Regions from separate parts of the Aeromicrobium fastidiosum genome, predicted to be linked through region 3. Evidence: riboswitches for the same ligand, from Rfam matches in the RefSeq annotation. Region 3 holds a riboswitch; each other region holds the start of a gene.
The links. A riboswitch is a leader RNA that binds a small molecule or an ion and turns the genes downstream of it on or off. The one in region 3 is predicted to bind cobalamin.
Positions count from the first base shown of each region.

Region 1: another riboswitch for cobalamin. It lies ahead of JOF40_RS03315 (magnesium chelatase subunit D family protein); the one in region 3 lies ahead of JOF40_RS06250 (ABC transporter substrate-binding protein).
Region 2: another riboswitch for cobalamin. It lies ahead of JOF40_RS08125 (ABC transporter substrate-binding protein); the one in region 3 lies ahead of JOF40_RS06250 (ABC transporter substrate-binding protein).
Region 4: another riboswitch for cobalamin. It lies ahead of JOF40_RS08145 (ribonucleoside-diphosphate reductase subunit alpha); the one in region 3 lies ahead of JOF40_RS06250 (ABC transporter substrate-binding protein).

Region 1 covers NZ_JAGIOG010000001.1:669,934-672,744, forward strand. The annotation lists gene cbiE (precorrin-6y C5,15-methyltransferase (decarboxylating) subunit CbiE) at 1-760, opposite strand, end outside; gene JOF40_RS03310 (hypothetical protein) at 961-1,611, shown strand; cobalamin riboswitch at 1,715-1,847, shown strand; gene JOF40_RS03315 (magnesium chelatase subunit D family protein) at 1,894-2,811, shown strand, end outside.
Region 2 covers NZ_JAGIOG010000001.1:1,637,121-1,639,931, reverse strand. The annotation lists gene JOF40_RS08130 (FecCD family ABC transporter permease) at 1-314, opposite strand, end outside; gene JOF40_RS08125 (ABC transporter substrate-binding protein) at 314-1,309, opposite strand; cobalamin riboswitch at 1,370-1,552, opposite strand; gene JOF40_RS08120 (ATP-binding protein) at 1,636-2,811, opposite strand, start outside.
Region 3 covers NZ_JAGIOG010000001.1:1,259,734-1,262,544, forward strand. The annotation lists gene JOF40_RS06245 (FecCD family ABC transporter permease) at 1-674, opposite strand, end outside; gene JOF40_RS06250 (ABC transporter substrate-binding protein) at 671-1,732, opposite strand; cobalamin riboswitch at 1,793-1,975, opposite strand; gene JOF40_RS06255 (ABC-2 transporter permease) at 2,103-2,811, opposite strand, start outside.
Region 4 covers NZ_JAGIOG010000001.1:1,640,945-1,643,755, reverse strand. The annotation lists gene JOF40_RS08145 (ribonucleoside-diphosphate reductase subunit alpha) at 1-1,281, opposite strand, end outside; cobalamin riboswitch at 1,424-1,655, opposite strand; gene JOF40_RS08140 ((2Fe-2S) ferredoxin domain-containing protein) at 1,681-2,325, opposite strand; gene JOF40_RS08135 (ABC transporter ATP-binding protein) at 2,322-2,811, opposite strand, start outside.

The DNA of each region.
Region 1 (2,811 bases), 590 kb from region 3:
GCCCGGGCACGGGGGCCAGCCGCGCGAGGGCGGACGCGCGGACGTCCCGCTTGGTGATCTGTCCGTCGTGCTCGAAGGCGTCCTCGGGCAGTCCCGCGACGAAGCCCAGGGGCCGCGCACCCGAGCTGACCAGCTCGACCGCGACGACGTTGAGGGCGGGCATCGCCTCGTCGCGCCAGGAGGCGGCGACCCCGTCGACCCGGGCCTCGTCGGCCGATCCCAGGTCTGACAGCACCGTCATGGGGCTGCCGCCATAGCCGGCCGCGGTCAGCAGCGCGGCGACCTCGGCCGGCGTGGACCCGTCGGACGACAGCACCAGCAGCCGCAGCCCGGGGGCGAGCGAGCGTGCCACGAGGTGCGGGTCGCGGCCCACGAGCGTCACGACCTCGGTCGACTCCGCCGACCACCGCATGCGGGCCCGGGCGAGCGCGACCGACGACAGCGCCGGGACGACCGTCACGGCGTCCTTGCCCAGCAGGTCGACCAGCGTCGTCGCGATGCCCGACACGAGGGGGTCGCCGGAGGCCAGGGCGACGACGTCGTAGCCGTCGAACTGCGCCAGCAGCGGCGGCAGCGCCTCCAGCAGCGGTGACGGCCAGGCCTGGCGGATCTGCTCCGGCACGTCGGGGAGCATCGCCAGGTGTCGCTCGCCGCCCAGCACGACCGCCGCGCCGTCGACCAGCTCCCGCGCCGCCGCGGACAGACCGCTCCAGCCGTCCGCGCCGATACCGACGACCGTCACCCGTGTGCTCACAGGCATCGACGATATCCCGCTTCGGCCGGACAGGATGTCGCCGACCGGGGGGACCCATCTTTCGGCGTTCCGGTAGCCGGAGCCGCGTCAACGCAGAAAGATCAGTCGTCCTCGGACGGAATGTTTCGACGTTCCTGCAGCCAGGGCACCGCGAACGCAGAAAGATCGGTGAGCCTCGGGGCCACCGACTCGCCTACTCTGCTGGCATGCAGCCCAACAAGGCCGTCTCCCGTTGGGGCTTCATGGCGTCGCTGGTGACGGCTGCCCTCGTCCTCGCCACGGTCTCGGTGGCATTCATCGGCTTCGCCGTGATCGCCGGCACTGGGGGGACCGAGGACGGCACGATGCGCGAGCACGCGTGCGTCACGATCGGGTCCGACGACCGCATGACCGAGGACGACTTCGCGCGGGACGGATCGCTCCTGCGCGCCACCGACCGCGAGACCGTCTGCCGCCCCTACGACGCCCTCGGTCACCCGCGCCTGGTGCAGGCGCTCGTCGACGTGCGACCCCTCCCGATCGTCCTGGCCGCCCTGGCCTGCCTGATCGGCCTGCGGCGGGTCGTCGAGGGCACGCGGGACGACGGCCCGTTCAGCACCGAGGCCGTCCACCGTCTCAGGCGGCTGCGCCCGTGGGCGACCGCGTACGCCCTCGCCGGTGCCACCGTCTACTGGGCGCTGGGCGGGGTGGCCAACGACGTCGTCGCCGACGCGAGCTGGCCCAGCGACGTCGGCTTGTTCTGGCCCGCGATCGGCACCTACGTCGCGTTCACGATCGGCGTCGCCGTCTTCGATCTCGGCACCTCCCAGCGCATGGACGCCCACGAGCGGGGGCGCAGCAGCGCCGGGGACGCCTAGTCCCGCGCCGCAGCAGGAGGTGGATCCGCAACCGTGTCGGCGCTGAGACGGTTGCAGATCCACCTCCCGGGTGGGCGCATGGACGCACCGCGACCGTTACCCTTGCGAGCAGAAGGCTCGAGGTGCCCCGCGAGGGGAGAATCGGGAAGCCGGTGAGAATCCGGCACAGGGCCCGCTGCGGTGACCGAGGCACAGACCTCGGAAGTCCGAAGACCGGCCTCGCGCCTGACCGGCGGACGCAACCGCGTCCGGCGGACGTCGGCAGACGAGCGGGAGCCCCACATGCCACAGCACTACCCCTTCAGCGCCGTGGTCGGATCCGACGACATGGCGCTCGCCCTGACCCTCTCCACGATCTCGCCGGCCATCGGTGGCGTACTGGTGCGCGGCGAGAAGGGCACCGCCAAGTCGACGATGGTGCGCGCCCTCGCCTCGATCCTGCCGCCGATCGACGTCATCGCCGGCGACCGGTTCTCGTCCGATCCCCGCGAGGCACGACCGCTCTCGCCCGACGGCCCCTTCGCCCCTGACGCGGACGTCGAGACGCGCCCCGTCCGTCTCGTCGAGCTGCCCGTCGGTGCCACCGAGGACCGCGTGCTCGGCTCGCTGCACCTCGAGAAGGCCCTGTCGGAGGGAGTCACGGAGTACGAGCCCGGCCTGCTGGCCCGCGCGCACCGCGGCATCCTCTACGTCGACGAGGTCAACCTGCTGCACGACCACCTGGTCGACCTGCTGCTCGATGCCGCCGCGATGGGACGCTCGACGGTCGAGCGCGACGGCGTCTCGGTCGAGCACGCCGCGCGCTTCGTGCTCGTGGGCACGATGAACCCCGAGGAGGGCGAGCTGCGGCCCCAGCTGCTCGACCGGTTCGGGCTGACGGTCGAGGTCGCCGCGCCGCGCGACCCCGCCACCCGGGTCGAGGTCGTCCGCCGCCGCCTCGCCTACGAGACCGACCCCGACGCGTTCGCGGCCCGCTTCGCCGACGACGAGGCGTCGCTGACCGATCGCATCCAGGCCGCGCAGAAGCTCGTCGAGCAGGTCGATCTGAGCGACTGGGCGCTGCTCAAGATCGCCGAGGTCTGCGCCGCGTTCGAGGTCGACGGCATGCGCGCCGACATCGTCACGGCCCGTGCCGCCTCGGCCCACGCCGCATGGAACGGACGCACTGCCGTCACACGCGACGACATCCGCGCCGCGGCC
Region 2 (2,811 bases), 380 kb from region 3:
TAGGGATCGGCGAGGTCGTTGCGGGTCAACGACTGGAGCACGGCACCGCACAGCGCGAGGCCTGCCCCCGTCGCGGCGGCACCGAGCACCCGCGGCATCCGCAGCTGCCAGACGATCTGGTCGTCGAGCGCCGACACGTCGACACCTGCGCCGAGGCGCTGCAGGAGGACGTCGACGACCGTGGGCACCGGGATGCCGACCGCCCCGATGCCGAGGGCGACGGTCATCGTCCCGACCAGCACCACCCCGAGCAGCGCGAACGGGGCTGCCGTGCCCGCGGTCCCGGCAGACCGCGGGCTGACCTGTTGGTGCATCAGCGCAGGTCGAGCGCGTCGAGCCCGTCGGCCACGGCCTGCGCGCCGTCGGCCAGACGCACGCCGGGGGTGGTCTCGGAGTACGGCAGCACCACGAACCGCTTCTCGCGCACGGCCTCGAGCTGCTTGAGGGCCGGATCCTTCTGCAGGAGGGCGATCTTGTCGTCCGCCGACGACCAGCTCGCGTCGCCGAGCACGATGACGTCGGGGTCGGCCTTGACGACCCGCTCCCAGCTGACGTCGGCCCAGCCGCCCTTCAGGTCGGAGAACAGGTTCGTGGCTCCGACCGCGTCGAGGATCAGCTGCGGCCCGCCCTCTCCCGCCCCGGCCAGCGGGGTCTTGTCGCCGGAGTCGAACCAGAAGACGTCGACACCGTCGCCGGCGCCCTGCTTCGCCAGGGTCCCGAGGGCCTTCTGCTGCTCGGCCTTGATCGCATCGGCGCGCTCGGGGACCCCGAAGACCGTGGCGACGGTCTCGATCTCGTCCCAGACCGTGTCGAACGAGACGGCGGGAAGGTCGTTGTCACCGCACCCGAGGGGAGAGTTGTAGGAGCCGATGTCGAGCGTGGCCAGCTCGGCGGGCGAGCCGGCGACCTCGGGATCGAAGGCGCTGATGTACGACGCGTAGACGAAGTCGGGCCGGGCCGCCAGCAGGCTCTCGTGGTCGGGGTACTCCTTGGAGAGGACCTTCACCGAGTCGTAGGCCTTCTGCCACTTGGTCGGCACGGAGTCGTCGAGGTATGCCGTACCGGCGAGCCGGTCCTCGAGACCGAGCGCCAGCATGACCTCCGTGGCGCCCTGGTTCATCGTCACGGCCCGCTCGGGCGCGGCGGCGACGGTGGACGTGAACCCGCAGCTCGTGGCCTTGACGGGGTGGTCGGCGGAGTCGGCCGCGGCGGTCTTCTCCGCCTCCGGAGCACCGCCGCAGGCGGACAGGCAGAGCGCCGCGGCGACCAGGAGGGCAGGGGGCAGCAGGGTACGACGAGATGACGTCATGAGAGATCTCTTCCGAGTCCGAAGGCTTTTTCGCGAAGCCTGGTGAGTGGGTGACGCGGACGATCGGGTCCACGGCCAGCAGGTCTTCGGACTCGGGATCAACCAGGCGGCGCGCCTTCCCAGACCCGTATCGGTCCAGTGGCCTCGTGCTCCGCCCGTCACCCTCACCGCTGCGCGACAGTCCCGGACTCACACCGGGTTCCCTGGCTCATCACTGAGTTGACTGGCCGTCGCAATCTAGCAGCGATCCGTCGAGTGACGATGTGGCGTGCGTCTCAGCAACCCGCCGGGGCGGGTATGCCGCTGGCTCCACGTCCCGCCCTGTCTCAGATGTGCGGCCACTCCGTCGTCAGGTACGCCTCGATCGCGCGATGGCGGAACGAGTACGGCTTGCCGCGGTTGATGATCCCCCGCACCGTATCGAGACGGGACGCGAACGGGCCGATCTGCGTCGCTGAGTCGAACCCCATCCGGGCGGCGATCGCCGACGCGGTGCGCTCTTGCGGGTCGAGGAGGGACATCGCCCGGATCAGCTGCTGCTCCCGCTCGGGCAGACGCCCGAGGATGCGCTCCACGTGCGTCACCGCCTCGGGCTTGGCCTCCTCCCACCCCTGGCGCACGTCGTCGACGGTGATCAGCGGCGAGTCCGGCGACGCGTACCAGGCTTCCTGCCCTGCCAGCTGGAAGAGGAACGGCTCCCCGCAGCAGCAGGCAACGATCGCGTCCCGCGCCTCCTGCGTCATCCGAACCGTCGCCGGCAACCCGTCGACCTCGACCGGCCACCCGGGGTCCAGGAAAGATGTCAATGCCAGCTTGAAGTCGTCGTCGGAGATCGGTGCCAGCGTGATCGTCTTGAAGCGGCGCGTGAACGTGGCACCCTTGCGCGCGCCGGCCATGTCGTCGAAGTCCGGCAGCCCTGTCAGATAGACCGCTACCGGCAGCACCCGGTCGATGTGTGCCCCTCCAGGAACGACGACGGTGTGCTCGTACGTCAACGCGTCACCGAGGCAGACCAGCAGCTGCGACAACGCCGCCTGGTCGGTGATGTTCTGCACCTCGTCAACGTGGATCATCACCAGCCGCTTCTGCTCGTGCGCGGCCAGCCCGATCTCGATCAGCAGGTCCGTCAGCGCAACGAACGGCTGGGGCCCGGCAGTGGGCTCGAGCGTGAGCCCCCACCCGGCGACCGAGATCGCCTTGACCCGGTCGATCAGCGTGCGCAAGCGCTTCTCCGTGGCCGCCGCCAACCCGGCATCCGCAGCCAGGCCCAGCAGTGCAGTCGCGACGATCTGCAGCGGATCGGCACCCACCGGCATCCGCAGCTGTGCGGTTGTCCAGTCGCCGTGGTTGCGACGAGCACGCTCAGCCAACCGGCGCACCAAAGTCGACTTGCCCAGTCCCGGTTCTCCCAAGATCGTGCGTCCCCGCTCGGACAGGCCCGCCATCCGCCGCGGCCGGACGACGTTCTCGAAGTCGCCGACCTGGCTCGTGCGACCGGCCCA
Region 3 (2,811 bases):
ACGAGCCCGACGACGCACACCGTCCCGCACGTGACGACGTCACGCCAGTCGGCCCCGCTGAGTGAGCCGAGCAGCCAGAACAAGACGCTCCGGGTCTGCTCGGCATCGGCCGACGACGTCACGATGAATGACGTCAGGGCCGAGAACAGCTGGGTCGCGGCGACGCCGGCCAGCACGACCCGGTCGGGGGTGCCTCCAGCGCCGGCGGCGAGCAGCAGCACCATCGCGAAGGCGACCGTCGCGCCGATGAAGGCCCCGGTCGACAGCGTGATGATGCCGCCGCCGACGCCCAGCACGACGACGACCACGGCTCCCGTCGACGCCCCCGACGAGATGCCGAGCACGAACGGATCGGCGAGCGGGTTGCGCAGCAGCGACTGCATGATGGCCCCGCAGATCGCGAGCCCGGCCCCGCACACCGCCGCCAGCAGCGTCCGGGGCAGCCGGAGCTCCCACACGATGCCGTCGCGGATGCGGGAGACGTCGGCGTCCCCCAGCCCCAGGTGCTGCCCGACGACCGCGAACACCTCGCCGACCGACAGGTCGGCGGGCCCGATCGTGATGGCGACGGCGATCGACAGGGCCAGCACCACCAGGCCGACGACCCACAGCACGGTGCGGGCGCCCCGTGCCGCGGCGGTGCGGTCGGCTCCGGGGAGCGACCCCGCGCTCAACCCGCCAGCCCGAGGTCGGTCAGCGTCTTGACCAGCTTCTCGGTGCCGTCGACGGTGCGGATCGACGGGTTCATGTCGGCGCCGTTGAGCACGACGTAGCGCTTCTCGCGCACCGCCGTGAGCTGCTTGGTGACGGGATTGGTCTCGAGGAACCTGATCTTGTCGGCCAGCCGGTCGCCGGTCTCCTGGTCGCGGCGCAGGTCGCCCAGCGCGATGACGTCGGGATCGCGGTCGAGGACGCTCTCCCAGCTGATCTGCGGCCACTCGACGTCGGTGTCGGCGAAGACGTTGTCGAGGCCGAGGGTGCGCGACATGACTCCCGGCGACCCGTTGGCACCGGCCATGTACGGCAGCTCGGTGTTGGCGAACCAGTAGGCGATCGAGACGTCGTCCTCGGGCTTCGCCGCAGCCGCCGCGGCCATGCGCTGCTTCAGCTCGGCGACCAGTGCCTTGCCACGTGACGGGACGTCGAAGATCTCGGCCAGCTGCGTGATCTCGCGGTAGATCGTCGGCATCTCGAGCGGGTGCGAGCGGGGTCCGTCGCCGCTCTCGTCGGTGCGGCCGTCGCAGTGGGACGGCGCGAGGTACGTCGGCACCCCGAGCTTGGCGTACTGGGCTCGACGGTCGGGGTCCTCCCCGTTGAGCGAGTAGCCGAACGACGCCGTGACCAGGTCGGGCTCGGCCTTCAGCACCCGCTCGTACGAGACGGTGTTGTCGGCCAGCCGTGGCACGGTCTCATTGGCCTTGGCCAGGTTGGGACGGATCGCGTCGGTCCAGGTGGCGGTGCCGACCATGCGGTCGGCGAGGCCCAGCGACAGCAGGATCTCGGTGGAGCCCTGGTTGACCGAGACGGCGCGCTCGGGGGCCTTCTCGATCGTGACGTCCATGCCGCAGTTGTCCGTGATGGTCAGCGGGTACGAGGTCTTGCCCTCGGTGCCGGCGATCGTCCGGCCGGCCGCCACGTCGGACGAGCTCGATCCGCAGGCGGCGAGGAGGGTGGCGGTGAGGGCGAGACCTGCGAGCAGGCCGGTCGAGCGTGCTGGGATGCGACGAGGCATGGGATGCGTCCTTGGGATCTGAGGCTCGTGCGCGGAGCCTGACGAGTGATCCGGCCGACAGGTGTCGGCCGCAAACCAGCAGGTCTTCGGACTCGGGTTCGTCCGGGCGGTGGCGCCTTCCCAGATCTCGCGATCCAGTGGCCGATGCCACCCCCGTCCCCCTCACCGCTGCGCGTCAGCTCCGGATTCTCACCGGATTCCCTGACCCAACGAATGGGCACGACTGGTTCGTTCGCAGCCTAGCCGACGTCCTGTCACGCGCCCCCCGCGCCAGCGCGCGAGTGGTGCGTCCTGGACGAAGTGGGACGGCGCGTCTGACCACACCGCACCACTCGAGGACAGGAACGCACCACTCGCGGACGTCCGCGGGCTACTTCACCTCGGAGCGCATCAGTGCCCACAGTCCGACGGTCATCGGCACGACGAGCCACACGACGGTCGTGACCGCGAGGTGGGCCCACTGCGCCGAGGTCAGGCTGCCGTTGAAGAGGGCCGCCTGGGCGTAGTTGACGTCGACCCAGGGACGCAGGTCGCTGAACCACTGCTGCGTCTGGGCCAGCAGCTCGGTGAGCCCCGACAGGACGAAGGAGTAGACGAAGTACGCCACGATCGCCCCGGCGGAGTGCCGGATGACGGCGGCCAGCATGAAGCCGATCAGCATCCCGAGGGTCTGCGCCAGGCCGATGTTGACGATGTCGCCGGCGGTCATGTCCCACACCTGGTCGACGCCGGCGATCGCCGAGCCGAGCACCGTCCCGACCGCGCCGATCGCAAAGGCCAGCACCGTCGAGACGACGGCGATGCCGATCGTGACAGCGGCCTTGGCCCCGATGACGCGAGGTCGGTTCGGCACGAGCGTGAACGTCGTCAAGCCGCTGCGCTGGGTCCATTCGCCGGTCACCAGCAGGATCGCGATCATCGGCAGCAGCACCGTCATCGGGAAGCCGACCGCCCCGGAGAACGTCGAGTACGTCAGCTGGGAGTCAGGCGACCACAGCAGCACCGCGACCGTGGCGAGCAGGCCGATGATGCCGACCGAGGCAAGGAGCCAGAAGCCCGCCCGGGTGTCGAAGCACTTG
Region 4 (2,811 bases), 380 kb from region 3:
GAGCGCGCGGGTGTTGATGGTGTCCTTCCACGTCAGCCACGGGTGGGAACTGGCCTGCAGCGACACCAGGATCGCGCGGAACTGCTCGCGGGCGCGCAGCTTCTTGTGCCGCCGCTGTCCCGCCTCGGCCATCGCGACGTACTCGGCGTAGCGGGCCGAGAAGGCCGCGCCGTACAGCTCGGTCAGGTCGGGGACGTCGAGTGGGTCGAACAGGAACCAGTCGCCGTCGTCCTGCACGCGCTTCATGAACTCGTCGGAGATCCACACCGCGGTGTTGGCGGTGCGGGTGCGCCGGTACGGGTCGCCGGAGTTGGCCCGCAGGTCGAGGAACTGGGCGAAGTCGAGGTGCCAGTTCTCCATGTAGAAGCAGAGGGCACCGAACTTCTTGCCGCCGCGGCTGATGGCCCGCAGCGTGGAGTCGATCGTGTGCATGAACGGGATCGGCCCGGTCGACGACGTGTTGTTGGACCGGATCGGCGAGCCCTCGGAGCGCAGCTTGCTGACCGACATGCCGATGCCACCGGTGCCCTTCGTCAGCCACATGACGTCGCGGACGCTCTTGGCGATGTGCTCGATGTCGTCCTCCATCTGCATCACGAAGCAGTTGGAGAGCTGGCTATACGACGTCCCGGCGTTGACGAGCGTCGAACCCGCGGCGAGGTACTCGAGCCGTGACATCTTGTCGTAGAAGGCGATCGCGGACGCCGTGGGATCGGCCTCGTTGAGCGACAGGCCCATCGCGACGCGCATCCAGAAGAACTGCGGCACCTCCAGCGGTGTGCCGTCGGGCTCGCAGATCATGTAGCGCGTGCGCATGGTCTGGGCACCGATGTAGCGGATCAGGTCGTCGCGGTCGGGGTCGAGCGCGGCACCCAGCACCTCGAGGTCGAACAGTTCGGCCAGGCGCGCGTCGAGCAGGTCCAGCTCGACACCCCGCAGCACCGAGGCGACGAAGGCCGGACCGTGGAAGGAGTAGACCTCGTCGCGGGTCACGCCCTCGCCGAAGATCTTCTTGTAGAGCGTCTTGACCAGCAGGCGCGACGCGATGGTGTCGAACGCCGGGTCGTCCTTGACGTTCTGCAGCGCGACCTGGACGACAGCCTCGTCCAGCTGCTCGCTCGTGATGCCGTCGAACAGCGTGATCTCGAGCTCAGACTGCAGCTGCGTGACGCGGGCGACCTGGTCGTCGAGCCCTGTGCTGGCCTCTTCGATGGACCTGGCGATCTCGTAGCCGTCGTACGGTGCGCGCGATCCGTCGCGCTTGATGACTGTGATGGTCATGCGGTTCACCCCTCGTGAACTGGTGCGTGGACGCAGTCCGAGCCTGAGGGGTGCAGAGGAGGGGTCGGCTCCGGTGTCGGAGACGTGGCAGCACGACCTGATCCCCTGACCTTCCCACGAGGTCGCGGACCCACACCGTCGTCTGGACGGTGCGGCACTGGCAGGTCTTCGGACTCACGGGCCAGGCGACGCTCGCGCGCCGCCGCCTACTGTTCGTCGCTTCCCAGGCCGCCTGACGATGCAGACGAGTCCCAGTGCTGATGACGAAGGTCGTTCCCACTTACCGCTGCGGGGCAGTCCCGGATTTTCACCGGGTTCCCTGTTGCCACGACTCCCCTGGCTGAGGAGCCGAACCAGCTGCGTCAACCACTGTATATGGAAACCACACGCTTGTAACTACTAGATCTGGTGTTTCTTGCGCGGCAGCAGCAGATCGCTGACAGACAGTCCCCAGCCCAGCCGCTCGATCACGATGCGTCGCGCTGCCGCCTCGTCGACCCCGCCGAACCACGCGTCGTCGGGGTGCAGCACGACGACGGGTGCCTGGTTGCACGGGAACAGGCAGCCGGTCTGCGTGACCAGCACGTCGTCGTCGCCGAGCCCCGCCTCGCGGAGCGCCGAGTCGAACGCCTCGGACGTCTGCTGGGCCCCACGGGCCGAGCACCGCGGGCCGCGGCACACCAGCAGGTGCCGGGAGTGTCCCGGCACGTGCTCCCACGCGGATGACGTGAGTGCGGCTTCCTCCCCCGTGACAGGTGTGCCGCCGACCAGGATCGTCGGACGCCGGCGCGCCTCGCGCAGCCAGTGCCCCGCGACCCGGCGCACCCACGACCGCCCCGGCGACCGGGCATCCGTCAGCACGACGGGCTCGAGGCGGATGACGTCGACCCCGTCGCCGGCCAGGCGGGTGAGCTCGTCGACCAGCGACGGCTCCCCGTGCTGCAGGAACGCGACCGTCGCGCCCTCGTCCGCGGCGCGAGCCGCGAGGACGTGGCGGTCGTTCACCTCGGCGATCGACATGCCCACGAGCACCAGCGCAGTCATCGGTGCCACACCACGTGCAGACGGCCGGCCGCCTCGTGGTGGTCGACCGTCGCCCGGACGCCGTAGACGTCGTGCACGAGCTCGGCCGAGAGGACGTCCTCGACCGGTCCGGCCGCGACGACGTGCCCGTCGCGCATCACGACGAGGCGGTCGCAGAACGCCGCCGCGAGGTCGAGGTCGTGCAGGGCCGCGATCGTCGTGATGCCGAGCGCCTTGACGGTCGACAAGAAGTCGATCTGGTGCCGCAGGTCGAGGTGGTTGGTCGGCTCGTCGAGCATCAGCACCGACGGCTCCTGCGCCAGAGCACGAGCCAGCTGCACCCGTTGACGCTCGCCACCCGAGAGCGTCTGCCACCGCCGGTCGGCCAGGTCGGCGACGCGGCCGAGGCGCAGCGACTCCTCCACCTGCTCGTGTCCCTCGTCGAGACGACCCGGCCAGCGTCCGCGGTGCGGCACGCGACCGAGCTCGACGACCTGCCGGACCGTC